DNA from 3 places in the Bacillus sp. GW821-FHT01G09 genome. Region 2 is predicted to be linked to each of the others. Evidence: predicted binding sites of a transcription regulator. Region 2 holds the regulator's gene; each other region holds the start of a gene.
What was found. Region 2 encodes LexA, which represses DNA repair genes until DNA is damaged. Its sites were predicted from a motif close to CGAACATATGTTCG; they were not measured.
Positions count from the first base shown of each region.

Region 1 (10,958 bases), on a different contig from region 2:
CCATCAGCATGTCTGACGGTTTTGAACAAAAAGAACAGAAGCCTTTTAATACAGGCAGAGAGGAGACAATCATGGAGGAAACGAAACAAGTTGGAAAAGGCATTCTTTACGGCTTAATCGCCATATTTTCAGCCATGCTCCTGACAAGTTTGGCGGTTTCACTTTTATTGACCGCAACCTCGCTGGAAGAATCATCATTTAACTGGCTGATCACAGCTATCTCATTTCTCTCTTTATTTATCGGCGGGTTCATTTCAGGCGGGAAAGGCAAGGAAAGAGGCTGGATGATTGGCGCATTGACCGCCTTAAGTTTTTCTCTGATTATCTTATTGTTTCAGTATTTAGGATTCGGAAAGACATTTACAGCAGAACAGCTGATCTTCCATCTGGGATTTTTAGGAGTGTGCATGCTGGGCGGGATTTTCGGCGTGAACATGAGGGGAAACAGGTCTTCCACATAAAAAAGAGCGGGCTCACCCGCTCTTTCAGCATGTCGACAAACCCTCGCATTCGTTGTCAGGCCTACGTTCCGGTACTCACGAATTTATACATTCGCTGCGCTCCGGTACTCGGCCTTCCTAGACTTCAAGGGTTTTCAATCTTGCTGAAAAGATGACAAAAAAAGAGCGGGCTCACTTGCCCGCTCTTTTTTGTTTGCTATGTATAGCTCCTGCTGTTATTCAGCAGCAGAAACTTCTCTGATCGCGCGGCGGTCGAACGTAAGACGTGTGTTATCACCAGTCTTAATTACGACTTTGCTTTCGTCGATAGAGTCAACAGTACCGTGCAATCCCCCGATTGTCACTACTGAATCGCCTTTTTTCAGTTCCTCTTGCATTTGGCGTACAGCCTTTTGCTGCTTTTGCTGAGGACGAATCAGCAAGAAGTAAAGGACCGCAAACATTAAAATAATAGGAACCAATGTACCTAAAGTGCCAGTCATCATTTTCACCCCTTTCTGTAAGCCTGTTATGTTTTATTTAGAAGCTTTTCGCATTTGGCTTGTTATAGCCGTAACGCTCAAAGAACTCTTCTCTGAAATCACCCAGACGATCCTGGCGAATAGCCTGTCTTACCTGCTCCATTAAGTGTAACAGAAAATGAAGGTTATGGTAAGTTGTTAATCGAAGGCCGAATGTTTCATTGCAGCGAATCAAGTGCCTAATGTACGCGCGAGTGTAGTTTTTACATGTATAGCAATCACACTCTTCATCAATCGGACGGAAGTCTCTTTCAAATTTCGCATTTTTCATATTGAGTCGTCCTTCAGCAGTAAACACTGTGCCGTTTCTTGCAATCCGTGTAGGCAGCACACAGTCAAACATATCGACCCCGCGGATCGCTCCGTCGATCAGTGCGTCCGGAGAACCTACTCCCATCAGATATCTCGGTTTATCCTTCGGCAAGAGCGGTGTTGTAAATTCGAGTACACGGTTCATGACATCCTTCGGTTCACCTACAGACAATCCGCCTATAGCATATCCCGGAAAATCAAGGGAAATCAAGTCCTTCGCACTTTGTGTCCGCAGATCTTCATATTCTCCGCCTTGTACAATACCAAACAGCCCTTGTTCATCCTGACGATTGTGGGCATTCAGGCAGCGTTCCGCCCAGCGGCTTGTCCGTTCAACTGACCGCTTCATATAGTCGTACTCCGCCGGGTATGGCGGGCATTCGTCAAACGCCATCATAATATCAGAGCCGAGTGCGTTTTGGATCTCCATCGCTTTTTCCGGAGATAAAAACAGCTTGTCTCCATTTAGATGATTGCGGAAATGGACACCCTCTTCCTCTATATTACGAAACTTGCTTAAAGAAAAGACCTGAAAACCGCCTGAATCTGTTAAAATTGCGCGGTCCCAGTTCATAAATTTATGGAGCCCGCCCGCTTCTTTGACAATGTCTTGGCCCGGACGAAGCCATAGATGATAAGTGTTGCTCAAAATGATGCCTGCATCCATTGCTTTCAGCTCTTCAGGCGACATTGTTTTGACTGTCGCCAGTGTGCCGACCGGCATAAAAACCGGCGTTTCAAAGGAGCCGTGAGGCGTATGCACTTTGCCCAGCCGCGCTCCTGTTTGTTTGCATTCTTTTATAAATTCATAGCGTATTGGTTGTTCAGCCACTTTTGATGAGGCCTCCTGTTCTCAAATTATATAATCAGCATCGCGTCTCCGAAGCTGAAGAAACGGTATTCCTCTTCCACTGCATGGTTATAGGCACGCAGAATGTTTTCTCTTCCAGCAAGCGCGCTGACCAGCATAATCAATGACGATTTCGGCAAATGGAAGTTTGTAATCATTCCGTCAATGGCTTTAAATTCATAGCCCGGATAAATAAAAATAGATGTCCAGCCGCTTGATGCTTTAAATTGCCCGTCATGTTCCCCGGCAATCGTCTCAAGCGTGCGTGTCGAGGTTGTGCCGACAGAAATGATTCTGCCGCCATTTTCTCTTACTTTGTTTAAGGCTGCAGCCGTTTCTTCTGACATTTGATAAAACTCTGCATGCATATTATGCTCTTCCACTTCATCGGCACTCACAGGGCGAAACGTTCCAAGGCCTACGTGCAGTGTGATGAACTCAATTTGCACGCCTTTGTCTTTCAGCTGCTGTAAGATTTCTTCCGTGAAGTGAAGGCCAGCTGTAGGCGCAGCAGCAGAGCCGATTTCTTTTGAATACACTGTCTGGTAGCGCTCTTTGTCATCAAGCTGTTCTTTGATATATGGAGGGAGCGGCATCTCTCCAAGGGATTCAAGCACCTCGTAGAAAATACCGTCATATTGAAATTCCATCTTTCTGCCGCCGTGCTCAAGCTCTTCCGTGCAGATTGCCTTCAATCTTCCGTCTCCAAATGTGACAACAGTTCCTTTTTTCACCCGTTTCGCCGGTTTGGCAAGTGTTTCCCATTTATCACCGGTTTCCTGTTTCAACAAAAGAAGTTCCACTTTCGCGCCGGTATCCTCTTTTGTGCCGAATAACCGCGCAGGCAGTACCCGGGTATTGTTCAGGACTAGACAATCGCCTTCGTTAAAGAAGCTGATAATGTGTTTAAACGAGCTGTCAGTAAGCTCTCCTGTATGTTTATCGAGCACCATCAGCCTTGAAGCATCACGCTGCTCCAACGGTACTTGTGCAATTAAACGTTCTGGTAGTTCAAAATCAAATAAATCGACTTTCATGATGATTTCACCTTTATTCTAGTCTTTTGTTATTTCATTCTGCCAAAAAGATTGAACAAAATTGATAATACCACACTTATAATAATACAAGTGACAACCGGGAAGAAAAACGTGACATTTCCTTTTTTCACAAAAATATCTCCCGGCATCTTGCCGACAAAATGCAAAACTGCTCCGATAATAAGCATAACAGCACCAAGAATCATAATGATCTTAGGAAATTCAGTCATATCGGGGAGCCTCCATTTGGAAATGATGATAAACGGCCGGTGTCACGATCCTTCCACGCGGCGTTCTTTGTATAAATCCAATTTGCAGCAGATATGGTTCATATACGTCTTCAATCGTATGCGATTCCTCGCCGATGGTAGCTGAAATCGTATCAAGGCCTACTGGGCCGCCGTTGAATTTTTCGATCATGCCCATCAGCAGCTTATGATCAATATGATCCAAACCGAGGCGGTCAACCTGAAGCCGCTCCAGCGCATTCTGAGAAATGTCTTCCGTAATCCTGCTGTCACCCAGCACTTGGGCGAAATCGCGCACCCTTCTCAGCAGGCGGTTCGCCACGCGGGGCGTCCCTCTCGATCTTCTTGCAATTTCAAGAGCCGACGGTTTATCAATCTCAACCTCGAATACATCAGCGGTTCTTGTGACAATATCCGCCAGTTCTTCTTGTGTATAGTACTCAAGGCGAGACATTACGCCGAATCTGTCTCTTAAAGGAGCCGTCAAAAGCCCCACCCTCGTCGTGGCTCCCACCAGCGTAAAAGGCGGAAGGTCGAGCCGAACCGAGCGGGCAGATGGGCCTTTGCCAATCACAATGTCCAGGCAAAAGTCTTCCATTGCAGGATAAAGCACCTCTTCGATCGATCTGTGCAGCCTATGTATTTCATCAATAAATAATACATCTCCCGGTTCCAGCGCCGTTAATATAGCAGCCAAATCACCAGGCCTTTCAATCGCAGGCCCTGATGTCGTCCGCAATTCCACTCCCATTTCATTGGCTACAATGGAAGCAAGCGTTGTTTTTCCGAGTCCGGGCGGCCCGTACAGAAGAACATGATCCAGCGTCTCCTGTCTCATTTTCGCCGCATCTATAAACACGCGCAAATTTTCTTTTACCTTATGCTGCCCGATATACTGTGCCAGATTTTGCGGCCTAAGGCTTTGCTCTATCACTGATTCATGGTTGTCTGCTTCACTTGAGACGAGCCGTTCATCCATGAACATCACCTTACTTTAATAGTTTTTGTAATGCTTTTTTCACATATTGGTCTGTTGTCAGCCCAATTTCTTCTTTAAGGTGAGGAAGCACCTTTTTGATTTCTTTTTCAGCATATCCGAGAACCCTGAGGGCTTCAAGTGCTTCTTCAAGAGCCGTTTCCGCTGTTTGCTTTTCAAGCCTTTCTTCATGATTAAACAGATTTTCAATCATTTCAGGCACAACATCTGCCAGCTTTCCTTTTAAATCTAGAATAATCTGGCGTGCGGTTTTCTTTCCTACTCCAGGAAACTTGACCAAAAAAGCTTCATCCTCATTTTCAATTGCTTGGATGACCGCTCCGGGATCACCCGAGCCCAAGATGGCAAGTGCTCCTTTCGGGCCAATTCCGGTCACGTTTAACAGCTTTGTAAAGAGCGCCTTCTCCTCTCTTGTTGAAAAACCGTAAAGCGAAAAAGCATCCTCTCTGATATGATGGTATGTAAAAATCGTTTCTTGGCTTCTCTCCTTATATATAAACGGATTCGGCGTGAAAATCTGATAGCCGATGCCGCCGTTCTCTATGACAATATATTGGGGAGATACATAATCAATCGTCCCTTTAACAAATTCAATCACGCAAATTCACCTCTTTGACTGTTCTTCATTGTACCATAAAAACAGCCAAAGTCTTATAGAAAAGTTAACATATGTTCGCTTCTCTCTCATTCTTTCACGAAAAAAAAGACATGAATACATGTCTTCAATCAGCGGACGTTACCCGCTGTATGTCTTCATATGTTCGATGACATCCTCAAACTCCGCTTTTGTCCGAAATGGAATGCCTTTCAGCAGATTTTTTTGCATATGGCTTTCCAGCCTTTCTAAATCAATTTGAAAAAAAGACTGAATTGGTTCGGAAGCTGGCTCAGGCCGCCCATGAAAAGTGGAAATCACTCCATTATCCGATACACCGATATACCCGTTGACCTTGCTGAGCGGAGAAATATCGTCCATTTGCTTCCGGAAGAGCACATATCCCTTTTTTTGTTCCACAAGCGTCCATCCGGCATAAGCTGCCCAAAAATCATCCATAGAAAACACTTTTTCATGCTTATGCTCAATGCTGACATCGCCGTCCAAATACACCTTTTCAAGCTGCACATGCACCTGCAGCGGCTCATAGTGCTCCACTTCCGCGCCAAGTGCGCGGGAAGGAGCTCCTATTAAAAATACTGCCGCTGAGCAAAGAATGCCCAGCAAAAGATACGCCGTGCTGAATCGTTTCACCCTCTACACCTCTTTGCACACGTTTATGATTAGTTTGACCAAAGAGGCTACTGCTTAACCGTTTTATCAAAATTTGTCTGCACATTTTCCCTGACAAACCGTTCCTCCGTATACACATCTGTGCTTTGCTCAGAAATTGTCAAGAATCGCGTCAGAAAGGCACTGAAAAAATACAATGCCGCAAAGATCCAAATTACGCCGCCTGCACCGAGCGGCCCAATGAAAAGACTCACGATGCCCGGCGCAATAAACGCACATAAACCAGATCCCAGATTCAACACTGACATGGCAGCGCCTTTATTATCAGGTGCAAGCGTCGGCAAAAGCGCGCTTAATGGAACGTAGCCTGCTAAAGCCGCACCGTAGCAGCAGGCGATAATCATGAGCACCCAATACTGATGCCCGATCAGCTGAGGCGTGTAATACAGCGCCAGCGTAAAAATACCGCATCCGACACCGCCAAACCACATGACCGTATTGCGCCAGCCAAGTTTATCTCCGACTGCACCGAAAATGATATTAAACACAATATTCACAAAAAACAGCGTCCCCCATATTTGCAGCCATTCCGAAACCGAATACCCGTATCGTGCTAAATAAGTAGGAAGAAAGATGGCAAATCCAAATTGTCCTATCGCATTAATCGTCTTGACCACTCCGCCGATGCCTACCTTAGGGTTTTCAAACATAATTGTAAATGCCTTCGACAATTCTTTCCATTTCGGCTGATCTTGTTTTTGTATCGGAGTAAATTTATCTTTGTTAAAAAATAAGGCAAGAATTCCGCCTGCCGCCACAAACAGTAAAGCGCTCCAAAGCGTATTGATTTCTCCAAAGGCCGGAACCGCATAGCTGGAATAGAACGGGCCGAGCACGTTAAGGCCGCACGTAAACATAAACCAAAACCATCCGACGGCTTTTCCGAGAATATTTTGAGAGGTGCTGTATGACACCCATACGAGAAAAGAGTATGCAAACAGCGGATATCCCAAGCCTCTAAGAGCATAGCTGCCCAAGAGAGCCGGATAATACATATGAGGAATCGCCCAGCCGATAAAAGCGGCCGAACCGAGGATAAATGCAAGCAATCCGACAGTCATCGTTTTTCTCGGCCCCCAAGTTTGGACAAACGTTCCTGAAAGCCAAGCTGAGATGGTGACAGCAATGCCGTACATGGTAAATAACGATGCGGATTGCTGCATACTGAGACCATGATCAACGAGAAAAGGAGACAGCCAGCCTTGTTCGAGGCCGTCTCCAACCATAAAGATGACAACGCCAATATAACCCCAAACCATGTGAGAAGGAATTCCGATTTTGTTCAAAACATTTCCTTTAGCATGTACTGTATTCATTTTCTCCACCGCCTACTTAAAGTATCAATGGAGTATATACCCAAGCTTGCTGAATTGTAATCCTGTTAGATTAAAAAGCGATTTTTTCAGTGTGCTCAATGCTGACAGGCATGCCAAAAGCAAGCGATTGCTGTGCTGCTCTGGCGATCCTTCCGGCCTGTAAACCGTCATTACCGGTGCAGGGAGTCTCCTGGTTTGTGCCGATCGCTTCTGCAAAACGGAGAATCTCCTCCTCATATGAATCCTTATAGCGTTCAAGGAAAAAGAAATGCGGTTTATCCTTCATCACAAAATCAGCTGTTGACACCTCAACCGTTGTCGGCCTGCTATTGTCAGCCGCTGCAGAGCCTTTCGTCCCGAAAACCTCAACCCGCTGGTCATATCCGTACACAGCTTGGCGGCTGTTATCAATCACAGCCATGGCACCGTTTTCAAAAGTCAGTGTAATAACAGCTGTATCAATATCACCCAGCTCCGCAAAAGAAGGATTCACCAAAGCCGCCCCTTTGGCATACACTTCCGTCACTTCGCTCCCCAAAATATATCTGGCCATATCAAAATCATGGATCGACATATCCATAAACAACCCGCCTGACGTACGGACATAATCTATATTCGGGGGTTCTGGGTCCCGAGAAGTGATTTTTAATAAATGAGGCGTACCGATTTCACCATTTTCAACAATCGTTTTGATTTTCTTAAAATGAGGATCAAAGCGGCGGTTAAATCCGACTTGAAGTGTTACCCCGTGTTTCCGGACAGCCGCAAGCGCTTCACTCGTTTCGTCCAGAGAGAAACTAACGGGCTTCTCACAAAATATATGCTTTTTCGCCTCGGCTGCTTCTTTGATCATCTGTGCATGTACGGCTGTAGGAGAGCAAATAAAAATAGCATCAATATCAGGATCATGTAATAAATCACGATAATCAGAGGTTATGTATTCAATCTGATGACTGTCGGCCCAGCTTTTTATACGGCTTGCCTGAGTGTCAGAGACTGCTTTTATTTTCATGTGAGGAATCCGGCTTATATTTTGAACATGAAGTTTGCCGATGCGGCCTGCACCGATAATCCCTGTCACAATCTGTTTTGTCATGGCTTCTTCCCCCTTGATCATTCACGAAAGCGCTTTATTTAAAATTAATACTATCCCATTTGTAAGCGCTTTTCAAGAATGGAAATTAAACCTTCTATGTCTCTTTTATCACAATTCATGCTTATAAGTAGCCTTCTTCTTCAAGACCAGATACACTAGAATTAGGCTCTTTTTCCTGAACAGTTTATGATTTTCCTATAAACAGCTGCATAAAATAGAGCAAAGAAGGTGAATGAAATGCTGACAAAAGCAGAGGCACTGGCCCATTCCGTCATATACCGCAAGAACAGCAGATTTGATAAAGTCAAAGAGAAATCCGAGGAATTAACACTAATCGGCAAGGGAAGAAGCGCCTATGTGTTTGCCTTAACAGAAGGCGGTCGAAAAATGGCGCTGAAAGTATTTTTTCCGGAATATCAAGCGACAGCAGTCAAAGAAGCAGCGATCTATGAAAAATTAGCCGGGTCCGCATTCTATCCTGACATTTACGAAACTGGCGATTCATTTATTCTCATGGAATATATTAAAGGTGAAACCTTTTATAACTGTCTGAAGAAAGGCATTGCGATCAGTGATGACATGATTCAGCAGGTTGAAGAAGCACTTTCTGACGCCCGGGCTGCCGGCCTGAACCCGTCAGATATCCATTTGCGGAATCTGATTCTGACAGAAACCGGAGCAGTGCGGGTGATTGATGTTGCGAGATTTGAACAGACAAAAACGTGCACGCAGTGGAATGATTTAAAATCAGCGTATCATGCACTCTACAAAAAACCGATATTCCCCAAAAAGATTCCGGGTTTTTGGCTGGAGATCATCGCATTTTTATATAAGAAAGATTGGTTTCAAAAGCATTTCGCACAGCGGAAAAGAAAATATTCTTAAATCAAAAAGGCAGCCGCACAAGCGGCTGCCTTTATCATGTATTTTTTACTTTCTGACGGCAGAAATCAGTTTCATTTGTTCAGGCGACAGCTTAATTCGATAGCCTCTCACAGTTAAGTAGACCGCTTCTGGGTCCTTCTCGCCGGAATGACAATACGTTTTTTCCATTTCTGTCTCCCCTCACCCTTTATTGGCTTTATTTCATCTTATCATTGCTTTATTGAGGTAATTTTAAAGAAATGTAAAGATTATATGAATCCGATATATAGTAAAATGAGAGAAAAAAAGGGAGAGAGTCACATTAAGACACGCAGCAACATCCCGCTTATTATGTTTGCCCTGCTGGTCTTCTTCGGCGGCGCCATCTATTGGATGTTATTTTCACTAAAAAACGTTCCGAAAGGCAATCTCGTCCAATCGGTTGAATCGCCGGACGGCAGCTATACGTTAAACACTTATGTATCCGAAAACACCTTGAGCTTAGATGCAGCCAGAGGTGAACTTGTAAATGAAAAAACACTTGTCAAGAGAACAATCTACTGGAATTACCCGGACAGCCGCCCAGCAGTGACGTGGGTCAATCACAATACAGTGAAAATCGGCAATCAGACTTTACATCTTGATACTGATGAAACATATGATTGGCGAAAAGATGATCATTGGATCCGTGAAGAACCGCCGCAGGCGTCAGTGAGGTGATGAAACATGAATAAGATGAACGGAACAAATGATGAAAAGCATTTCAATCATTTTGTGATTGCTTTATCCTTTATATACGGTTTGACTGAACTAGGCTATTTGTTGCTGAAGGATTTTATAACAATTGCCATAAGTTTACCTCTGTAGAAAAACGCAGCGTAGTCGATACGCCGCGTTTTTTCTTTTTCCCTTCCTCTTCTTATTGATAATTACAGGTCATATAATGTGACAAATCGATTGTAGAAATAGTTCGATTAGACCAAAATCCTTTTTATACATGTATTCGAATTTGAAGTGAGGGGGAAGCTTGATGGCAGATTTTGTTGCTAGTTTGAATGCGGTCTTATGGAGTACGCCCGTCATTTATATTTTATTGGGAATTGGATTCGCCTTTTCAATTATGACCCGTTTTTTACAAGTCCGACATTTAAAAGAAATGATTGTTCAGATGTTCAAAGGCAAGAGCTCTGAAGCCGGCGTTTCATCTTTCCAAGCGTTATCGATTGCGCTGTCCGGCCGTGTGGGCACAGGAAACATCGCGGGAGTGGCGACAGCAATTGCATTCGGCGGACCCGGTGCGGTGTTCTGGATGTGGGCGATTGCCTTTATCGGTGCGGCGAGTGCCTTTGTAGAATCAACACTTGCTCAAATTTACAAAGTGAAACAAGACGGTCAATATCGGGGCGGCCCTGCTTATTATATAGAAAAAGGCTTAGGCATTAAGTGGTTTGCCGTCTTATTTGCCGCTGCGGCCCTTATTGCAATGGCCTTTCTAATGCCAGGCGTACAGTCCAACTCCATTGCGGCTGGGATCCAAAATGCATTCGGCATCTCTCCTTTCGTCACAGGGTGCGGTCTGGTTTTATTATTAGGGTTTATTATTTTTGGCGGCGTCAAACGAATTGCCAGTGCGGCGCAAATGATTGTTCCATTTATGGCCATTGGATATATCCTGCTGTCTTTGATTATTATTGTCATGAATGTGTCTGAATTGCCTGCTGTGATCTCATTAATATTCAAAAGCGCCTTTGCATTGGATTCCGCTTTTGGCGGCTTGATCGGCATGGCGATTTCCTGGGGCGTTAAACGTGGCATTTACTCAAACGAAGCCGGCCAGGGAACAGGCCCGCATCCGGCAGCTGCTGCAGAGGTTTCTCATCCGGTCAAGCAGGGACTGGTTCAGGCATTTTCTGTTTATATTGACACCTTGTTTGTATGTTCCGCTACAGCTTTCATGATCTTGTTTAC
Region 1 covers NZ_JBWKWL010000003.1:182,539-193,496, forward strand. The annotation lists gene AC07VD_RS11595 (TIGR04086 family membrane protein) at 72-461, shown strand; gene yajC (preprotein translocase subunit YajC) at 677-943, opposite strand; gene tgt (tRNA guanosine(34) transglycosylase Tgt) at 981-2,126, opposite strand; gene queA (tRNA preQ1(34) S-adenosylmethionine ribosyltransferase-isomerase QueA) at 2,153-3,181, opposite strand; gene AC07VD_RS11615 (DUF2905 domain-containing protein) at 3,211-3,411, opposite strand; gene ruvB (Holliday junction branch migration DNA helicase RuvB) at 3,404-4,408, opposite strand; gene ruvA (Holliday junction branch migration protein RuvA) at 4,419-5,024, opposite strand; gene bofC (sporulation cell-cell signaling protein BofC) at 5,163-5,675, opposite strand; gene AC07VD_RS11635 (MFS transporter) at 5,723-7,030, opposite strand; gene iolG (inositol 2-dehydrogenase) at 7,101-8,126, opposite strand; gene AC07VD_RS11645 (phosphotransferase) at 8,364-9,011, shown strand; gene AC07VD_RS11650 (hypothetical protein) at 9,057-9,179, opposite strand; gene AC07VD_RS11655 (DUF5412 family protein) at 9,342-9,710, shown strand; gene AC07VD_RS11660 (hypothetical protein) at 9,717-9,857, shown strand; gene AC07VD_RS11665 (alanine/glycine:cation symporter family protein) at 10,021-10,958, shown strand, end outside.
Region 1: ruvA (Holliday junction branch migration protein RuvA) is a predicted target of LexA. The motif match lies at 5,089-5,102, and genes of this name have one in related genera.

Region 2 (10,958 bases):
AAAAAGAGGATGATTTGGCTCATCCTCTTTCAAAAGCTTACTTATTGATTAATGCCTTAACTCGATTCACTACGTTCGGAACTGAGAAGCCGTATTCGTTAATGATGGTTTCACCTGGAGCAGATGCACCGAATCGGTCTATGCCGAGAACGTCACCTTCAAGCCCCGTGTATTTGCCCCATCCAAATGATGAGCCCATTTCAATTGCAAGACGTTTTTTCACATCTGCAGGAAGGACTTCGTTTTTGTATTCATCAGATTGTTTCTCAAAACGGTCCATTGAAGGCATGCTGACAACAGAAACATCAATATTTTCTTTTGCCAATTCAGCCTGCGCTTCAATTGCAAGACCTACCTCTGATCCGGAAGCGATGAGAAGAGCGTCAGGTGTTTCGTTTTTAGATTTAGAAACGACATATGCACCTTTTTCTACTCCTGCCAATGCTTCTTCAGATGTTTGATCGATGGTAGGAAGGTTTTGACGTGTAAGCACTAGCGCTGTTGGGTGGTCAGTGCTTTGAACTGCAAGCTTCCATGCTGCTGCTGTCTCATTGCCGTCTGCTGGACGGATCAAAGAAAGATTAGGCATCGCACGGAGTGAAGCAAGCTGTTCAACAGGCTCGTGCGTCGGACCGTCTTCACCAACCGCAATACTGTCATGTGTGAAGACATATGTCACAGGAAGGCCCATTAACGCTGCAAGGCGAATCGCAGGACGCAGGTAATCAGAGAAGACAAAGAAAGTTCCGCCGAATACACGAAGACCGCCATGAAGCGCCATACCGTTTAAGGCTGCACCCATCGCAAATTCACGTACACCAAACCAGAAGTTCTTGCCTGAGTAATCAACCGCTGTAAAATCACCGGCATTTTTAATTGTCGTTTTGTTCGATCCCGCTAGGTCAGCAGAACCTCCGACAAAGAAAGGAATTTTTTTCGCAAGTCCGTTGAGAACTTCACCGGAAGATGCACGGGATGCCAGGCTGCTTCCTTTTTCATACACAGGAACCTCTTGATCCCAGTCCTTCGGAAGCTCTCCTTTGATTGCCAGTTCAAGCTGTTCAGCAAGTTCAGGATAAACTTCTTTATACTTAGCGAATTGAGCATTCCATTCTTGTTCTTTTTTCTCACCTGATTCTTTAACAGCTGCAGCGAAATGCTCATAAACTTCTGACGGAACGTAGAAGTCTTCTTCATATGTCCACGCGTAAGCTTCTTTTGTTAATTTGCTTTCCTCTTTACCAAGCGGCGCACCGTGAACACCGGATGTACCGGCACGGTTAGGTGAACCGAATCCGATTGTCGTTTTCACTTCAATTAATGTAGGTTTCTTTTCATTTTGGCGTGCTTTTTCGATAGCCGCTGTTAATTCTTCAATATTGTTTCCATCCTCAACATAAAGAACTTCCCAATTCATTGCTTCAAAACGCTGTTTCACGTTTTCAGAAAATGAACGGTCGAGGTCTCCATCAAGAGAGATGTCATTAGAATCGTATAGTACGATCAGACGGCCAAGCTGAAGATGGCCTGCGAGTGAAGCGGCTTCAGAAGAAATACCTTCCATTAAATCACCATCACCGCAAATACTGTATGTATAATGATCGACTACGTTAAATGAATCGCGGTTGTATGTTTCCGCTAAATGGCGTTCAGCAATTGCCATACCGACTGCCATGGCAATTCCTTGGCCAAGCGGACCTGTTGTAGCATCAACACCGGCAGTATGTCCGAATTCCGGGTGTCCAGGTGTTTTGCTGCCCCACTGGCGGAATCCCTTAAGATCTTCAATACTAAGATCAAACCCGCTTAAATGAAGCATGCTGTATAATAGTGCTGACCCGTGTCCAGCAGATAAAACAAAACGGTCACGGTTAAACCAGCCAGGGTTTGCCGGACTTACGTTCATAAATTTTGTCCACAGCGTGTATGCCATTGGAGCGGCTCCCATCGGCATCCCTGGATGACCAGAATTTGCTTTTTCAATAGCGTCTATTGACAGTGTGCGAATGGTAGCAACTGATTTCTTTTCAATTGTATCCATAAAAATCCCCTTCCTTATGTGTTGTACCCTTACATCATAAATGTCTGACGACTTTTTCTCAACTGTTTCAGCTTAAATTTGAGAGAAACTTGTTGAATTTTGTCACATAAGAGTTTTGATTATAGTATATGCAAAAGAGGAATACGATATTGCCGTATTCCTCTTATATTAGTGAAGTTTGTTATTTCTTTTTTCTCTTTTTAGCTTTTCTGGTGTTACATCATTGCCTTCTGGGTCAATGATTTTCACGCTTTTTAACGTGTTCTTCATAGAAGAACGAAAACCTTTCAAGTACTCTTGACGGAGCTTTTGCTGTTCGGCTTTTTCTTCTTCTGTAATAACGCCAGCTTTAGCTTTGGCAGCAAGCTCATTAATTCTGGCAATTTTCGCGTTTGAAATCATGTTAAACTCCTTTATTGCATTTTGTCTATATAGTACTAGATCAAAAAAAGTTTTACAACTGATTCACTCTGCTGTCTCTACATTCTCTATGTATTCCTGAAAACGCCGGTGAACGGTTGCTTTAGAGACATCATAGCCAAACCCTCTTAGGGTAGCCGCGATTTCAGCAAACGTTAGTTTATTCGCTCTTAGGCGGACGATCTCAGAGATTGGCACCTCTATTTTTTCTTTTCCACTGTTCTCATGTTGGTTTTTTAAGTTTTTTTGCGGTTTAAAACCGTTTTTTACTGCACGCTTCATTCCCCGTCTGATTTTCATGTTGTGAATCTTTCGCTGATACTCTTCCACAATGCTGACGATTTCCAAGACCATTGAGTCAGCCTCCGATAACTCCAGTTCACCTCTGTGAGCCGTTGTATAGACTTTCACACCTTCTCTGTAAATACAATGAAGCAGTGCGATTTTTGCGTTTCCCCGCCCGAGCCTTGTCTCGTCCTGAACCAAAATGACATCAATTCCAGCGATCTTAATCTCATCAAGCAGCTCAAATACACCATCCCGATCCATTTCATATCCGCTGGCTTTTTCTGAAATCACTTTGACGACTTCCATGCCGTTCTCCGCAGCAATGGCCGTAAGCTCCTCTTCCTGCCGCTTTAATGACGTTTCCTGCTGTTCTTTATTTGTGCTTACACGGGCATAAATGAGTGCTTTCATTTTATCTCTCTTTCCTCTCTATCTTACAGTTGCCAATTCATATGCATCCTGATGCTTCTTTTTCAATGGGATCACTAACTCATCACCCGGCTGGATATCAGATGTTTGTAGTTGATTTTTATCAGCTACCCATTCAATAAAATCATTTTTGTTTATCTTTTTTGTATCTGCTACCTGATCAGCAATTGACCAAAGTGTGTCGCCTTGCTGGACTTCTATTTTAACATACTGATTAAGCTCCTGGCCGCTGCTTGTATATGACAGCATAAGGATAACCGCGCTCAAAATCACTGTGAACAGACCGACAAAAATAATAGATTCTTTACTCATGATCATAACCTCCAACAGGAATGTTTGTTCGCATTTTTATAATTTCAGTATATACGAACAAACGTTTCTGTCAATTGTTTTTTCGAACCTATGTTTGTACTGTAAGGAAAATCATGCTATAATCTTCTTAAAATCGACGTTTTGAGGTGCGAAAAATGACGAAGCTATCAAAAAGGCAACTTGATATCCTCCGTTTTATTAAAGCAGAGGTTAAATCAAAAGGATATCCGCCTTCCGTGAGAGAGATCGGAGAGGCTGTCGGGCTTGCGTCCAGCTCTACTGTCCACGGCCATTTGGCCCGTTTGGAAACAAAAGGGCTGATCAGACGAGATCCGACAAAACCAAGAGCAATAGAAATTCTTGATGAAGAAGTAGACATTCCGCAAAGCCAGGTCGTTAATGTACCGGTCATCGGGAAAGTCACGGCGGGATCTCCTATTACAGCAGTAGAAAATATTGAAGAATATTTTCCGCTCCCTGACCGCATGGTTCCTCCAGACGAGCATGTATTTATGCTGGAGATTATGGGAGACAGTATGATAGATGCTGGTATTCTCGATAAGGACTATGTCATCGTTAAACAGCAAAACACAGCGAACAATGGGGAAATTGTAGTTGCGATGACAGAAGAGGATGAAGCAACTGTAAAACGATTCTATAAAGAGGATACCCACATTCGCTTGCAGCCTGAGAACCCAACGATGGAACCTATCATTTTGCAGAATGTCAGCATTCTAGGGAAAGTGATTGGCGTGTTCAGAACCGTCCATTAATCTATTGATCTATCAGATGCATAAAATAACCCCCTCTTCCTTTACGGAGAGGGGGTTTGTTGTTCAAAAAAAGCAGGCTCGCCCTGACTTTTGGGTGCGAGCCTGAATAGGAGGAAAAAGAACATCATGTTTACACCATAATTATCCACCAAAAGATTGTTGAAGTCAAGAAATTTTCTTTCCTTCAGGAAACTTTTATCAAAATATGAACGTTTAGAATATTAGACGCTATCTTCTTAAAAACGTTTCATTTTTTAGGTCGTGGAAGGATGCGGTTTTATATTTATTAAGGGGCGAAGCAATTGAAATATACTGAAAATTTAGTACATAGTTTAATTAGTTCAACATTCTGATAAAACAGCTCGCTTTCTTCATATAAAATGTAATGTGTATTTCAATTTCACCTTCACCCAATCACTTGTGCAGTTCAAAATATATGGCATCGTTGAACAAGTCGGGTAGAAACCTTCCCCAAACATAAAGTCTCCACCAACACCCTTCTTTAAATTTAACCTTATATGAAATATGGTTGTGCTATCAAAAGGCCGTTTCATCATAAAAGTGCATATGCGTTTTTTCTTGTTTGTAATATCGAAGCCTGTCTTGAAGGGTTCCGGTATGAAATTCAAATTTGTGGCCGTCAGGGTCGGTAAAATAAATTGATTTTCGATCGCGTTCATCTCGTTCTCTGCCAGGCAGAATATTGACATGAAGTCTTTTTAATTTAGCTGATACCTCCTCAAATTCATGATCTTCAATTGTAAAAGCAATATGGGTATAAGAAAGCTTAATGTCATTTCTCGGGATGTCTGGTTCTTCATTAAGAGCTAGCCAGATGCCGTTCATATCAAAATATGCAGTTGTTCTTCCCTTTACCAAAAGCTTTGCACCAAACACTTTTTGATAAAAATCAATCGATGTATCCAAATGCGAAACTGAAAATAGCAAGTGATTGATTCCTTTTATCTCCACAAATCATTCCCCCCTTGGTAGCTGATCATCCACATATACGACTTTTTTCATAAAAAGATTCATACAGCTGAAAAAAATACCAGTGTAAACAAAAACGGACTGTTTAAAATAGTAACATGACCATTATGAATGGTTTTGAATTGCATTATTTATCGTTTGTTTACGCCCAATAATTTTCTTCAAAAAATAACAATTTAGGTGGTCAAATGAAACATATCATTGCGCTTGCTTCAAAGATTGCTTTCACTCTCGCCCTTTTATATGTGATTTTGGACAGAGTCTATCACGCATCCTTCTTAAGTGTGATGTTTATTGCACTTTTCTTAGGTTTTGTTTCCTATCTTTCTGGTGACATGCTCGTCTTACCCAGAACAAACAATATTACAGCTTCATTGGCTGACTTTGGCCTTTCATTCGTTATTCTTTGGGTATTTGTTTTAACCCAAACAAGAAACGATTTCTCACCATTTGGAGCAGCTCTCCTTTCCGCTGCCTGTCTTACTGTTTTTGAATACTTTTTTCATCGGTATTTACTGAAAAATGTCCTTGATGAAAATTTCCGAAATGAACTGTCAGCGAGAGATAACACGTTGCAGTATCAAACGGAAGCCGCGGACGAGCTGTTTCCCGAAACGAAAGAGAAGCATAAGGAATAGGAGGCTGTCTTATCGCCTCCTATTTTTCAGTAGCTATTTTTGAGAAAACGGAACATCACTTCTGTAAACTCATAAAACCTCTCATTTTGAGTAACAGCTCTGCTTTTTAAAGAAAAGATGCCGAACAAAGACTTTCGAAACCCTGTGCTCATTTCTATCTGAATACTTAAACCTGTTTTTGATTTATTTGCAATGTTATTCGGACTAACGCCCGCATGCGGATGGTCCGTATTGAGTAATACAGCAGGAAAACCGGCATGCTGCAATTTCTCAACTAAATCTGCCGCTCTTACGCGATCTGTACCGCCGACTTCGATCTGCTGATCTTCTTCTGCGTACCCGTGTAATGAAATGACATATTCATGGTTTCCCGTCATTTTAAGGGCCCGAGGTTCATCAAAGTGCGTACTCGTAATGTGCAGGACTGAGTTTCCTGTCGATTTTAAGCCTTCAAATAAATACATCGAGTACTCTTTGCTGAGCTCTCTCGCTACTTCACTTGTCCCGCCTTCAATACCTCCTCCGTGAATAGCTAAAACAAGAACAGGGCTTCCGGTTTCTTTCGTAACAACGCCATAATCAGAAGGATCTTCATTGTTTTTTAATTCCTCAAAATTCTGATATACATCTTCAGCATAAATTGAAGAAATCGGAGTAAACACCATAAAAATCAACAATAATTTTACAATTTTAATAGTTGATGGAAAACGTTTGGCTATGTTACAATCAACATGCTTCAAGGAATGGAGCAAACGGCGGAGCAGGGATACTTTGGCCGGTTTCATCTACTCCGCCTCTAAGTCCAAATCAACAGAATGTAGGTCTCTTTGAGGCTTTAGCACGAATTCTCTCGTCCTCCTTGTTAAATTTTTGTTAAATTCACAATATTATATACCATTAGCCCGGGCGCTGTTCTTCTCATTTTTGAATTTATGAAAAGTAAGCTGGCACCACCTCCCCCATTTTCCATACAAAACAAAAATGCACCTGCCCTTTGGCCTGTGCACTTTTTATTTTCTCTTCATTCTTCGTTTTTTTGCTTGATTTAATTTCATGATGTTTTTTTCAATTTTTCTTATGTTTCGCCTTTGCGGGATTGTTTTCATTTCATAATAAACAGAAATAAACCCGCTTACTGTCACTGCTGCAATATAAAGGACGCGCTGTTTGATCATCCGGTCAGCATGTCCATGATCATTCGCTTCTTTTTCCAGTCTTTCGATCACAGCTTTATCAAACAGCTGATCGACATACACTTGTTTCATTCCCACTGCAAACCCAGCAGCCAGCCAAAGAATCAGAAATAAACTGATATAAAACACCATAAACCCTTCCTTTCCTGTCTTGATGCGGTGCAGAATTTTAAAACAGTTCATCTCATTACAACTGGCAGACGAAGCTTCTTCTTTGTGTTAGGTTCTTTCAATAGGCTGGTTAATATGTGTAATGCTGTAATGAACAGTTAGAAATTTTATTCCAAACAGCCACATATGATGAACAGCGGTTAATTTGTTGTCATGTACAGCTTCTATCAGAAAGGTTTCAGATAAAGGAAGCGGACAAGTTCCCGCTCTTGTTTGCAGATAAATCCCCTCATCCCCCGCTCTGCTTTTTCTCCGCCTGCTTGTTAAAACCAGCTTCTCCTGATGATGATATGGTTTTAAAATACCTGTCATGCTGCTGAATGGAAGCGGTAAAGAAATATTCATATACCCTTCTCCATTTGAACGATACACTGAATAAAGAGCGGTAAAAATGGTTTCGTTTTTTTCATTTGTTCTAATCCAGGCACGTACTCTTTCCCTTCCGTCTTTTTTAGAATGAACACCTTTTATCTTGCTGTACATCCTGTACCAGTCAGGGTACGTCGAAAGATGTATTTGGCCGATTCTTCTGCTGAACCATTCGTAAATAATTGAAAGCGGCCGAAACCACGTGCTCCATGTTACTTTTGCTTTAATATTATATTCGATGGTTTGTTCATAAAACGAAAGAATGAGCGGCGCCAGTTTTTCTGGTGAAAAATCTTTTGAACGCAGGCTGCCCATATCATCCACAAGTCCGCTGTACCGAGCGTTATTTTCAGCTTGAATGTTAGCTAAAAATTCTTCTCCCATCTTTCTTTTTCCGTAGATACGGCTGAATGTCTTTATACTGTCTGCATCAAAAGGCTTCGGATCCTCTATTCTCCACCCTATGAGAGCGGGCAAGATAACACCAAACGCGTTGACAAAACCGTGAATCCAAATCATCTGATTGATGGTCAATGTAACTTCTTGCCGAAATACACCAAATGAGTAAATCAGCGAGAAAGCAATCGTTATCATTAAAACAGCGGAAGAAAGCCGAATAAGAAATGTCCCCGTCTTGGTGCGAAAGACTGCCGTGAACACCAAAAATGCATGAAGATAAATCGCCGCCATATAAATGCTAACCGCAATGACATCAAGTGTTTTTGAATATGTGATGCCCAGTGCGATAAGAAGGGGCGAAAGCAAAATCACCCATGTTATCCAACTGTACAACATCCGATGTTTTCTAATGGTTCTGCCGAGTAAGCCGTTAAAGATCGGGATCAGAAAAGCAGAATAGTGAAAGTGGACAGCAGTCAGCAAAATGATGAGAGGGCCAAATTGCATGATCTGCAAATGGGCAGCATAAGCAAAAAACCAAAATCCTCCTCCCGCCAAATAAATAAGACCGAACAAAACTGATGTCTCTTCGATTCTATGTATCTTTGTTTCCCAAAGGCGGAGGATCGCATACAATGCAATAAAAACTGTGTACATCCACCAGATAAGTGCGAAAACTCCAACCTCCGTCACAAGAGCCAACACTGCAAAGAATGCGGCTACAGGGTAGCACTGGATTAGCCCATATTCCATAAACTGAGCAGCACGAACCGGAGATTGACGAAAAACAAAAGGAAAAATTCCCGGCACGAAAAATAGAATGGATAACAAAACGAGTGCCTCTGCCACTGAAATATCCGGTGCTTCCGCTGCAAGAAATCCTATAAAACAAAGCGCACTGACTATGCCATTTCGTTTCATGATTCTCTCTCTTTCTCCTGAAACGTTCCTTTATAAAAGAAAAGAGTGCCAAGAATTGTATTTTGCACATGCACTTCAATGGTGAAACAATTCTTTTTTTCATCAAACGTTTCGCAAACTTCGGATGTACCGGTCAGCCATTTCGGCAGCGGGATTCTTTTTCCGCATATCAATAGCCATTGCTTTCCCGATGTGATCGTAAGAGAGCCGTCATGAGATGCCTCGAACGTCAAAACAGACAGCAGCAGATGAGGTTTGCCGAAGAAATCAAGTATTCTATTTTCTTTCTCGTCATATATCATTATCGCGTCAAAGAAACGTTTTTTGCCTTTAAAGAAAAATGTACGATTCCATTCTATTCCTGTATGTTGCGATTTCAAAAGACAAGTTCTATTTTGTATTGTAAATGGAATGTCTTTGCCTCTTTCTGAAAAGAAGCATCTGAAAAAAACACCCAGCTTTAACAGCATTCTAACCAGAAAAGAGCCTCCGCTTATTTCTGACATCGTTCCCGTCCCGCTGAATGTTTGAGACCCGTCTAATTGGTACCGTTTCCGCAGCTTGGGATGCAGCAAATGATAGTTAATAATTGATTTTTCATAAATCGAACTCACAATGTCACTTCTTTCTCTTTCGTTTTGTGCGCCTGGCACTGGGGAGCTGCAGGCTAAGAGCGCCGCTTGCTGCGGAAAACACACTCAACAGAACCCACATGAATATTTCGGAACCTAGACAAGCAAACCCCGCAAAGATACAAGCCTGGACACCATGAATGATCCATTTTCTTTTTAAAGGAATCAGCCACAAAATAGCTAAGCCTATCTCCGCTGTTCCTGCCAATATGCTTGTCTCAACACCTGCAAAGCCTTGATAGAACCAAAACAGGCTGAAAAACAGACACATGAACACATAGATGATAGAGGATCGAATGAAGCGCTTCGGATGTTTATTTTGCTCAACCCAAAGCCTTAATGCATCAAAGCTCCAGGCAGTCGCCCAGCCAAGCAGCGGCCGAAATAATAAACGATCGATCCATCTTCCCGGCAGTCCGTAGGCTGTTTTGTATTGGTACTGTGTTAAAAACGTCATTTTCCCATTTTCTCTCTGTATATACTTCCAGTAGCCGCTTCCATGCCGAATCAGAGATAATGGATGATCAGAGCCAAAAGCCAGTGAAGAAGACCTCTCAGATGAACATTTGTTGAAAACACCGACGGTTTCTCCAGTACCTGACACCTTTAATCCAAAGCCTATTTTTGTTTCGTAAAGAAACCTCTGTTTTTCGCATGGCTGTCTATTCAAATACGTGATATTTGAAAACCGGAGATCCCATTCCGTATGCAGTGATGGGTTTTGTGTATATTCCCAGAGTGTATCCAGATCAGATTTCATTTCGATTTCTACATAAATCGGTTTCTGCCTCACAGCCCCTCCTCCCTTCTATTTCAAGCAATTCCTATATTAGCATATTGGTCGATTTGAAAAGTGTATATCTCTCCAAAAAAAGTATCTTTATCCTAAAAAATGCATAAAAAAAGAAGAGAGGTTTCCTTCTCTTCCTTGGGATTCATTACTGAGTTTTAACCGTGCCGTAATGAGTAATTGTGACGTTCACACTGTATGTGATGTCGGCTTTACTGAAGGTGTCATCCCAGTTATTTTTCACCCTTTTCCATAAGTGAGGATATGTAAGTCTTAAAGATTCATCAAAACCAGCAACATCTGCTTTATAATCATGCTGAATTTTTTTTAATACCTGACCAACTATTTTCTTTACCTCGTTTTCAATAGTCGTTTCGAGACGATCTATAAACTGGGTGTCCAACGCCTCTTTTGTGTTCCAGTTTTCAACCAAATCGCCTTCTGATTCAATATCGACATGGAATGAAATATCCGTCCCTTTTACGACTGGCTGAATTTTGCTTTTGATTTTATTGATATCGTACGCTAACGTCTGTTGGCTCTTTTTATCATGACTTTTGACAACTCCGCCTTTTCCTTCCCCTCTAATCCA
Region 2 covers NZ_JBWKWL010000002.1:974,119-985,076, reverse strand. The annotation lists gene tkt (transketolase) at 38-2,041, opposite strand; gene AC07VD_RS10255 (DUF896 domain-containing protein) at 2,210-2,443, opposite strand; gene AC07VD_RS10250 (YneB family resolvase-like protein) at 2,507-3,160, opposite strand; gene yneA (cell division suppressor protein YneA) at 3,179-3,496, opposite strand; gene lexA (transcriptional repressor LexA) at 3,646-4,263, shown strand; partial or broken gene AC07VD_RS10235 (hypothetical protein) at 4,550-4,892, opposite strand; gene fosM (FosM family fosfomycin resistance protein) at 4,801-5,235, opposite strand; gene AC07VD_RS10225 (YndM family protein) at 5,442-5,891, shown strand; gene pghL (gamma-polyglutamate hydrolase PghL) at 5,918-6,676, opposite strand; gene AC07VD_RS10215 (hypothetical protein) at 6,902-7,216, opposite strand; gene AC07VD_RS10210 (YndJ family protein) at 7,304-8,944, opposite strand; gene AC07VD_RS10205 (DUF4166 domain-containing protein) at 8,941-9,558, opposite strand; gene AC07VD_RS10200 (hypothetical protein) at 9,563-10,369, opposite strand; gene AC07VD_RS10195 (Ger(x)C family spore germination protein) at 10,515-10,958, opposite strand, start outside.

Region 3 (10,958 bases), on a different contig from region 2:
AATCGCAAACTTCGCAAATCCTAAGGCGGAAAATCCGATCAATACCGCAAATCCGCTGATAAATAAGGTTTTTCCCCCTGTGCGGTAAGCGATAAGCGCCGCTTCTTTTTTATCATGCCCGTTTGCCAATTCTTCACGGAATCGTGTAAGAAGCAGTATGCAGTAATCTGTTCCAATGCCGAACAGGATCGCGACTAAGAAGGTTTGCGTAAACGTCGAGATTGGAAAATCAACATTGTATACAAGGATGCCCAGTATGGATTGACTGATCAGATAAGAAAAACCGACAACCACAATCGGGATAAAAGGCGTCACAACAGATCGGAACACGATCAACAGTAAACCGATGATCAGGCAGACTGTGATCACTTCCGTTTTCTTAAGCCCTTCCTCTGAGCTGTGAGCGAAATCCTGGTTGATAAGGGAAGCTCCCGTAATATATGCCGTCAAGTCATCAGGAACGATTTGATAAATCTCGTCCGCAATTTTTTCCGCCTTTTTATCAGAACCTGTAATCGTGACAGGCATGAGAACGGTTTTCTTGTCTTTCGACATCAACTGGTCTTTGACTTCTTTTTCCGCTGACAGAGGAGATGTTACCTCTTCTACACCGTCGATCTTTTTGATTTTATCAATCATTATCCGGAGCTGATTCTCTGTTTCTTTCTTTATAGCGTTGTCTAATGTAAAGACAACACTGATCGAATTATTGTCTTCTCCCGCTTGTTTTAAAATGGCGTTTGCCCTTTCTGAAACAGCATCAGCGGGAAGCTGGGCCTGCCCCTTTTGATTGGCCAGCTCCGTTAAGTTCGGAGAAAACAAACTCAAAACGACGGTAAGTGCTAATACTATGGCTGCAATTGCCCACTTGAATTTGATGATTGCTCTCATTCGGCAGAATCTCCTCCTTTAAATTTGCTTTTTAAAATGGTGAATATCTCGATGATGGAATGTAAGTGTTCCTCATCTATATCATCAATCAACGGTTTGAGCGCGTTAAAGATGGCAGAATCTAATTCTTCCAGTATGTGTTCACCACTGGGTGTAATGTTAATAAGCTTAGAGCGCCTATCACTTTTTTCCGGACAGTCGTCCCATTGAACCAATCCCTTTTCGAGCAGCTTTTTCAATCTGTTAGAGATCGCGCTCTTATGTACATTTTGGTACATGGCCAGGCTGCCGGGAGAGGTTGGGCCCTTGACTTTTAAAATTTTCAACAGGTCTGCCTGTTCCCTTGAGATATGCTTGAAGACATCCTGATTGATTTCACGATGCACAAATTCTGTCCCTTCAAGCAGGACTTCCACAAACAGGTTTATCGCCTGACATAGCTTTTGTTCATTCAATATCTTCCCCTCCTCATTATAGTTTACCCCACTAAACTTTATGTTCAATGTCAATTAGTTTATTCCTCTAAACTATATATGTCAACAAATTTTATTCACGGGCACTCTACACGAGAACTCACGTTCGTGTATAATAGAAGCTATATACATGAAAGGGGGAATTTTAACATGTCAGATTTGGCGTTCAAATTGTATGAATATAACGTCTGGGCCAATCAACAAATATTCAACCGATTAAAAGAGCTTCCAAAAGAGGTATACTATCAGGAAATTCAAAGCGTGTTTCCGTCAATATCCCATGTATTGTCTCATGTTTATCTTTCTGATCTCGGCTGGATTGAAGTGTTTTCCGGCAAAACCTTGAGCGATGCTTTGGCTTTAGCTGAACAGCTTAAAGAACAGACAGAGGCAAAAGAAATAGAGGAAATGGAAGACCTTTTTCTGAAGTTATCCGAGCGCTTTACACTATTTTTACAGCAAAAAGAACAGCTCAATCAGCCACTCCAGATTCAAAATCCCTCAGGCGGAATCATGAAAACAACTGTTTCCGAACTACTTCCCCACGTTGTCAATCACGGAACATACCACCGCGGCAATATCACAGCAATGCTGCGGCAGGCAGGCTACGCATCCGCACCGACAGATTATGGGCTCTACCTGTTTATGAAAAAAACTGAAAAAGCATAAAAAAGCGGCTCCCTAAATGGAGCCGCTTTTTTCGGGAAATAGTCCAAATCACATTAAAATTCTTTTCATCAATCCTTTTTTAGTAAAAAAGATAGAAATTTTAGTGTTATAATAATCATTAAAAATAGATTGCTGACTCAATAAACAATTTTCAATGGAGGAACACATAAAGTGACAGACGACATGACGAAAGACAATATAAATCAGCAAACGTTGCAGAGAGGCTTGAAAAACAGGCATATCCAGCTCATCGCCATCGGCGGAGCCATTGGGACAGGCTTATTTCTCGGCTCGGGCAAATCGATTCATTTTGCCGGACCTTCGATTTTATTTGCTTATATGATCACAGGGATCATTTGCTTTTTAATTATGAGATCGCTGGGTGAACTGCTGTTATCAAACTTGAACTATCACTCTTTTGTGGATTTTGTACAAGACTACCTAGGCGATATGGCAGCATTTATCACCGGCTGGACATATTGGTTCTGCTGGATTTCCATTGCGATGGCTGATCTGACAGCAGTCGGGCTCTACACTCAATATTGGCTCCCGGGTGTGCCGCAATGGGTGCCCGGCTTGATCGCTCTTATTATTTTACTGATTATGAACCTAGCGACAGTCAAGCTTTTTGGAGAATTAGAATTTTGGTTTGCTTTGATTAAAGTCATTGCCATTTTGGCGTTAATCGTCATTGGCCTTGTGATGATTTTCAAAGGCTTTTCCACAAGCTCAGGAGTGTCCAGCTTCACAAACCTCTGGAGCCACGGAGGCCTGTTCCCGAATGGCATGCACGGGTTTATCCTCTCGTTCCAGATGGTTGTGTTTGCTTTTGTCGGCATTGAGCTTGTCGGGCTTACGGCCGGTGAAACAGAAAACCCTGAAAAAGTAATCCCTAAGGCGATCAACAATATTCCTGTCCGTGTGCTGCTTTTTTATATCGGGGCTCTTCTCGTGATTATGAGCATCTATCCTTGGGATGTCATCAATCCCAGCGAAAGCCCATTCGTACAAGTATTTGTCGCTGTTGGCATCGTCGGGGCTGCAAGTATTATCAACTTTGTTGTGTTGACATCCGCTGCTTCAGCGTGCAACAGCGCTGTATTCAGTACAAGCCGTATGGTCTATTCCCTGGCGAAAGATCACAATGCGCCTGAGTCAATGGCGAAACTGACTCAGCGTAAAGTGCCTAGAAATGCTTTATTCTTTTCAGCTATCGTGATTTTAATCGGTGTTACGTTAAACTACATCATGCCAGAAGGCGTATTCACCCTGATCACAAGTATTTCAACCGTATGCTTTATCTACATTTGGGGGATTACGGTCATCTGCCATATGAAATACCGCAAAACAAGACCTGAATTAGCGAAAACAAACAAGTTTAAGCTTCCGCTTTATCCGTTTACAAATTACCTGATTCTTGCGTTCCTGGCGTTTGTTCTGGTTGTGCTGGCACTGGCACAGGATACTCGTGTTTCCTTATTTGTCACACCGGTTTGGTTTATTTTGCTGATTGTGATTTATAAAGTGAGAAAAGCGAAGCATCAATAACACTCGAAACTCCTGCCTCAAAAATGAGAGCAGGAGTTTTTTTGATGAAAATGACCTTTGCTTTTGAATTTGAAGGTATGCTATAGTGTTTGTAATCAAAACAAGAAGGGATGATGGGTGGACAATGATTAACTAATCTTATTTTTACCGTTTGAAATCAATATTTCAAATCAAAAAATAGGATTAGTCTGCCCATTTTCTATATATACGACACTGCTATTTATAAAAAATAGCTTATTTGATCATGCACAGGCACGGCTAATCCTTCCAACACATTTGGGAGGATTTTTTTATTCTCCCTTTAAAGCGAGGGATATGGATGAAAGAGATCGTAACATTAACAAACGTTAGCTATGAAGTAAAGGATCTAACTGTTTTTAAACATGTAAACGCCAGTGTTCAGCAAGGAGATATCATTGGGATTATCGGAAAAAACGGCGCTGGGAAATCTACGCTGCTGCACCTCATTCACAATGACTTAGCCCCTGCACAGGGTCAAATCCTTCGGAAGGATATAAAACTGGCTTTGGTTGAACAGGAAACCGCGGCGTATTTCTTTGCGGATCAGACACCTGCCGAAAAGAAGTTACTGGAGAAATGGCATGTGCCTCTTCGTGATTTTCATCAGTTAAGCGGCGGTGAAAAACTGAAAGCGCGGCTGGCGAAAGGACTATCAGAGGATGCAGATCTGCTGCTGTTAGATGAACCGACAAACCACCTTGATGAAAAAAGCTTACAATTTCTCATCCAACAGCTGAAACATTATAACGGCACTGTGATTCTCGTTTCTCACGATCGATATTTTTTAGACGAAGCCGCAACAAAAATATGGTCGCTTGAGGATCAGACGCTGATTGAATTCAAAGGGAATTACTCCGGGTATATGAAGTTCCGGGAGAAGAAAAGACTCACCCAGCAGCGTGAATATGAAAAGCAGCAAAAAATGGTTGAACGGATTGAAGCACAAATGAATGAGCTCGCTTCTTGGTCGGAAAAAGCCCATGCTCAATCGACGAAAAAGGAAGGGTTTAAAGAATATCACCGGGTAAAAGCGAAGCGTACGGATGCCCAGATAAAATCCAAGCAGAAGCGGCTTGAAAAAGAGCTGGAAAAAGCAAAGGCGGAACCCGTCACCCCAGAATATACAGTCCGCTTTTCAATCGATACAACCCACAAAACAGGAAAACGTTTTTTAGAAGTTCAGAATGTAACAAAAGCGTTTGGAGAAAGGATCCTCTTTAAAAACGCAAACTTTACGATTCAGCACGGCGAAAAGGTTGCGATCATAGGCCCCAATGGCAGCGGAAAAACGACATTACTGAACATCATTCTGAGACAGGAAACAGCAGAAGGAAGTGTATGGGTGTCGCCGTCCGCAAACATCGGCTATTTAACGCAGGAGGTGTTTGATTTGCCTTTAGAACAAACACCGGAAGAGTTATTTGAGAATGAAACATTCAAAGCAAGGGGGCACGTTCAAAATCTGATGAGACACTTAGGTTTTACAGCCGCCCAATGGACTGAACAGATCAAGCATATGAGTATGGGTGAGCGTGTAAAGATCAAGCTGATGGCATATATTCTGGAGGAAAAAGACGTGCTGATTTTAGATGAGCCGACAAACCATCTCGACCTGCCGTCACGCGAACAGCTGGAAGAAACACTGTCACAATACAGCGGCACATTGCTGGCGGTTTCACATGACCGATACTTTCTCGAAAAAACAACAAACAGTAAACTCGTCATCTCAAACAACGGCATCGAAAAGCAGTTAAATGACGCCGCTCCTTCTGAAAGAAATGAGCGGGAAGAGCTTCGATTAAAGCTTGAGACAGAAAGACAAGAAGTGCTGGGAAAACTCAGTTTTATGACGCCAAATGATAAAGGGTATAAGGAGCTTGATCAGGCTTTCAATGAGCTTACGAAACGAATAAAAGAGCTGGATCATCAAGACAAAAAAGACTGAGGGAGAAAGTTCAAGCGGTATTGAAAAGGACAACAGCTGTTGTCCTTTTTCTTTATATGTTCAAGCCTTCCCATGACATTAATTTTTCTAATGATGACTTATAGTATCCTGCCACCGCTTCCAGATAGGCATGTTGTATTTGGGTAACGTAAGCGGCTTTTCACTATAGCTGTTTCCGCATACGTATATTGGTCATGGCATAACCCATCTTCTGATAGAGATAGACGGCTGTCTCGTTGTGTGCAAATACATGAAGAGCCAGCCTTTCCACACCAAGCTCTCTTGCTCTTTCATCAAGCGTTTGAAGCGCCAATTGAGCAAGTCCTTTTCCGCGAAAGGCTTCATACAACCCAAAGGAATAGATAAACGCTTCCTTTTGCGGATGAAACGGATCAGCATACAGCCAGAGCCAGCCCATTCTTTCCCCTTGGTCATTTGTGATGTTCCAAAAATAATGATTGCTGCTGTCTCGCCCATTCGGAATCATGTTCTCATATGCCTGCTCCGATTTCTCAAGCGCCTCTTTTTCCGTCCAAGTTCCTGACGTTATGTTTTGTTTCGCATAATTTTGCACGGACATCCCGCGAAAGGCTTCGAACTCTTCCTCAGTCATGTCTTCCAAAGTTAATGCCATCCTGTATTCCTCCTTTATAAAAAAAGCCCAGCTGATGCCGGACGAATAACGCAGAAATGGAGCTCTATTTTACTGATTCAGTTAATTCCTGGACTTTCTATTATTCGATAAGAAAAGGAGATTTCCTGCAAATGGGCTTGTTCTTAAACAATAGTGAAAAAGCTTACGTGTAACTCCCCATGATGATCATGATAGAAACAATCAAACAGATTATCGCTGGTATCGCCATGATGACCGATTGTCTTGCTCGAAACATATGCGCATGAATTGCTCCCGCCATGAGAACGACAAACAGAACACCTGCTCCAATCGCTGCATACCGATTCCAAATTCCCGCTGTCATAGCAAGTGCTCCGGCTATTTCAAGAATGCCAGTAACAGTCAGAAACCATAATGGATATTGATAATGCCGCCAATGCTCAACTTGAAAGGGAACGCGGCTTACCTTTATGATGCCTCCCGCAAGCATAAAAACTGCCAAACTGACTTTCATAATAATAGATATCATCTTACATCATTCCCTTTCGGAAGCATCCCGTAAATTAAAAGATTCACAACCTCTGCTGCGAGGCTTGCCGGATCTTTGATTCCGGTTAACAAAAATGAATCGGTTAAATGTTCAATCATGCCGACCAAACACTCAGCGACAGTTTCCATATTTAGTTCAGAGTGAAAATAGCCAAGCCGCTGTTCTGCTTCTAAGTTCTCTTTCAAAACCATCGCCAAGTCTTTTTTCATTTGTTTTGCTTTTGGGTTGAGAAAAAAGCCGATCTTGGTTAAATTCTTGTCCTCAGCCAAAAATTGAAAAACAGTCTCTACAGCTAGCAGTACCCGTTTTGACACATCCTCCGTGTTTAATCCGTTTTCCAGAAGAAGTGACTCTGTCAGCTTTCTGACTCGAGAGTGAAAATCGGTTATTAACTCGGCAAAGATGGCTTCTTTGCTTTGAAAGTACAGGTAAAATGAAGGCTGCGTGAACCCAGCTTTTTTCACAATTTCACTTACCTTCGCGTCATGGAATCCCCGAACCGAAAATTCATTAGCGGCAACTTTGAGTAACCGTTTCCGGCTTTCTTCTCCTTTACGTCCTTTACTTTTCAACTAGGACCACCCCCAAAATAATACTCACGAGTAATGTTACTTACGAGTATTATTTCATGGCATTAGCTTCATTGTCAATGATTTCAAACTCATCCTGTTGCCAGCTTCCTTTATTAAAGGGTCTTATGTATTTCGAATAACTGAATCAATTTATTATATCAATGGCTTTTCATTCACTGATAGGTATTTGCTGAATAGATTGACATTCAGGCTGTGACAAACTTTATTCTTTTTTTCTAACAAACATCACTCCGGGGCCAGATAGAGTTTTGCCCGTAAATGCAAGGAACAATTGGGTGCAGCAGCGCATAATGTACTGTACAGAAAGATGGAAGGGTGTGATGGGATGCCGTCTACAGTAATCAACCTATATTATTTGAAGATCAACAGTATTTCGGGCAATGGTTCAATTACAATAGGCGAAGCTGCTTATAACAGCCCTACCAACAATCAAAAATCTCAAGGGACCAATTCTTCTTTCGGTGATACCTCACCTACAGAATCGGTTATGGAAAACTTCTTAAACGATCCTGATGTAAATGATCAGACATCTATCGGCAACTCTGATACATCCAACGTTAATGCTCCTCCGATTGCACCACCGCCAATTTTAGATTAAAGGGGTTTCGTCTATGCCATATCAAATTAACATCGCAAATATTAAGATCAACGGCGTCACGCAAAACGGAAATATAGATGTCGGCCCGACTGTGCACAACAGCCATACTGCGAACAGCAAATATTTTGGAGCAAACTTTTCCTTAGGGGATCTTTCGCCTACGTCTTCACTTTTGAACACTGGAAATATTGATTCAGACGTTAGTGATCAAGACCAAATCGGAAACCCTTCTGCGCCTATTGCAAATCAAATTTAAGGAGAATCTCATATGGATTTCGAAAAAATTCGAAAGTGGCTTGAGATTACGAATGAATATAAACAAAGTGACTTTTGGACAAATGTGCTCAAATATAAAGCCCCGGAACATTTTTTTGATTCCGAAGCTTCTACATTTGTTTACGACTTTTATCAAGATGAAGAATATAATTTTATCATTGTGGAAATGCCCGGTGTGTATGAGGAAGAATTAACGATCCGTTTACTATCTAAAACCCAGCTGTTGATCAAAGGGACGATCACGCCTGTTTTTCCTGCCGAAATGGAAGTGCTGCGTGAACGGTATTACGGAGAAATTGAGCGAATCATTCAGCTTCCCGAAGCCGCTGAATCTCATTTGTTACAGATTCAGCTGTTAAACGGGCTTCTGCACATTTCGTACCCAAGACAAATTGAAACCATTGCGTTCAATAAGGGGCTTTAAGATTGATTGTTCCTTCATTCCTTATCCATAGGGACTGATATATGGTCTTTATACTGATCCACATAAATATCCCCATTACCCAGCAGCACTGCGTACACGGTCTCTTTCACCTTTATGTCTCTTTTTCGCAATTCCTCCAAAAGCCAGGATTCCGTCAAACGATTCTGCTTTAAATTATTCTCAATGATTTCTCCGTCCATAATAAGCTCTATCGGAAGCCTGTGTTCTTGGTTTACCGCAATCATTAAATCCTGTTTGGTCACATGCCGGAATTGCGGTTTTCTTAACACAGTCAGCTGACCATTCGTTTCAAGAATGGCAAAAAGAACTTCTTCGATATTAAATATTTCTTTTTCCCGCAATTGCTGATTTAAATAATCGAGTGTGTAACGCATTTTCCTCATATTTGATTCAAGTATCTTCCCGTTTTGAATCAGCACTGTTGGATCTCCGGCAAAAAATTTCCTCAGCTTCCTGTTCTTTATCGACAGAAACGAAATTAGAAAAATGGTTAACACAAAAATACTAAACGAAATGGCCATATTGTGCGGTTTTATTGAAGTATTGTAAGCTAATCCACCGGCAATCGCCCCTAGTGTGATCGCCGCAATAAAATCAAAAATCGTCATTTGAGAGATTGTCTGTTTGCCTAAAATTCGTTCTGCGATTAACAGCAAGCCAAAGCTGGCAACCGTTCTAATGACAACTTCAAGTTCAATCATGCTATGGCGCTCCCCGCTTCCCAGATTGTTTGGCCAAAAACTCCTGCTGCTATCATTGTTTGGCTTAATATATCCATCTATACCAAAAATATTGTTCGGTTCAGGACAGAATGAACCGACTGCCTTTCGGATATATTAAATTGCGATTGGCCGGAAGGAAAGCCAATCCCATGACAAATCTAATTCATCATTGGTCAGGTGGTAGCATGAATTTCACTTGGGAATCTCTAGTTCTCATTGTAGCCGGAGTCATTTTGCTAAGAATTTCAGGAAGAAAATCAATCGCACAAATGACTTCAACTCAAACGGTTGTCATGATTTCGATCGGAACTATTATCGTTCAGCCAATCATCGAGTACAGCCTCTTCAAAACATTAATTGCGGCGGCAATTTTCACAATTACACTCATCGTTATGGAATGGATCCAAATGAGATCGAACTTCATTGAAAAGATGTTGACCGGAAAAGCAAAAATTGTTATTGAAAACGGACAGCTTCATATCGAAAACTTAAAGAAGATGAGACTTACAGCTGATCAGCTTGAAATGCAGCTACGGCTTCACGGCGTTACGGCTATACAAGATGTCAAAATTGCGACATTAGAGGCAAACGGGCAATTAGGAATAGAATTAACTGATGACGCCAAACCTTTAACTGTCAGGGATCTAAAAAAACTCATTCACCCGAATTTCATTAATAAGGACGGACAAGCCCATTTGTCTAGCAATCAGAATATTTTTGATGAAATTGGCAAAAAGAATAAAAAAAACATCCCTAAAAAACTGCATTAACAAAAGGCACTTGGGGAATTTTGCAGGTTTTTGTCTCTCACTGAATGTTTTTGCCGTTTTGTTTAAGCAATTGCTGCTCACACACCATATTGTATAAACAGTCATAACAGAGAGGAGAGATGAATGATGAAATTCCCAGTTTATATTCATTCGATATCCGGAAACAGCGTTTTTAATAACGGTTTTGCATTTTCCATCAGCCCTTTCTCTGTTTCTAAAGAGACAGATGGTTCCGGAGGGAATAATACAGGTTTGGTTTTTGAATCCAATGCTTTAAGCCAAACAAGCTCCGCCAATCAAGCCCTACATGTTACAAATGCGGTCCAAGGACTGCTTTCCAAGCTTTTAGCGTAAAAATAAGAAATTAACACTTCATGAGGTGCCGTATGGCTTTTCCAATTATTCACACGAACTTTTGGGATGCTGTGATAGCTGTTCCAATCATCATATTGATAACCCAAATCCTCAAAATATTATTGAAAATCCCCAAAACTTTTGTACCGTCAGTTGCCTTAATAACAGGCCTTGTCATTTCTGTTTTCATAAGCCATCGACACAGCCTCTTTTCTGGCGTATTTATGGGCTGGTTTTATGGCTACGCTGCTATAGGCTCCTACTCATCATTAAAAACGACCATCTTATCCTTTAGGCAAACGAAAAACGATACATCAAATTCATAGATGACATATAATGATCTGCCGCCTCTTTATCAGGCGGCTTTATTTCTGCTGATAGGTTGATCATCTTCAAAAGAGATGCTCATTCACTCGCTATTATTTTTACCATTATGTTGATGCAATGATATAAAAACGCAATATCATAGAAGTAAATAGACTGCCAGCGT
Region 3 covers NZ_JBWKWL010000005.1:406,364-417,321, reverse strand. The annotation lists gene AC07VD_RS18460 (MMPL family transporter) at 1-891, opposite strand, end outside; gene AC07VD_RS18455 (MarR family transcriptional regulator) at 888-1,346, opposite strand; gene dinB (damage-inducible protein DinB) at 1,515-2,033, shown strand; gene AC07VD_RS18445 (amino acid permease) at 2,205-3,581, shown strand; gene vmlR (ABC-F type ribosomal protection protein VmlR) at 3,901-5,547, shown strand; gene AC07VD_RS18435 (GNAT family N-acetyltransferase) at 5,711-6,181, opposite strand; gene AC07VD_RS18430 (DoxX family protein) at 6,345-6,689, opposite strand; gene AC07VD_RS18425 (TetR/AcrR family transcriptional regulator) at 6,686-7,282, opposite strand; gene AC07VD_RS18420 (spore germination protein) at 7,629-7,901, shown strand; gene AC07VD_RS18415 (spore germination protein) at 7,915-8,157, shown strand; gene cotP (spore coat protein CotP) at 8,170-8,601, shown strand; gene AC07VD_RS18405 (DUF421 domain-containing protein) at 8,616-9,323, opposite strand; gene AC07VD_RS18400 (DUF421 domain-containing protein) at 9,530-10,114, shown strand; gene AC07VD_RS18395 (spore germination protein) at 10,238-10,468, shown strand; gene AC07VD_RS18390 (hypothetical protein) at 10,501-10,794, shown strand.
Region 3: dinB (damage-inducible protein DinB) is a predicted target of LexA. The motif match lies at 1,460-1,473, and genes of this name have one in related genera.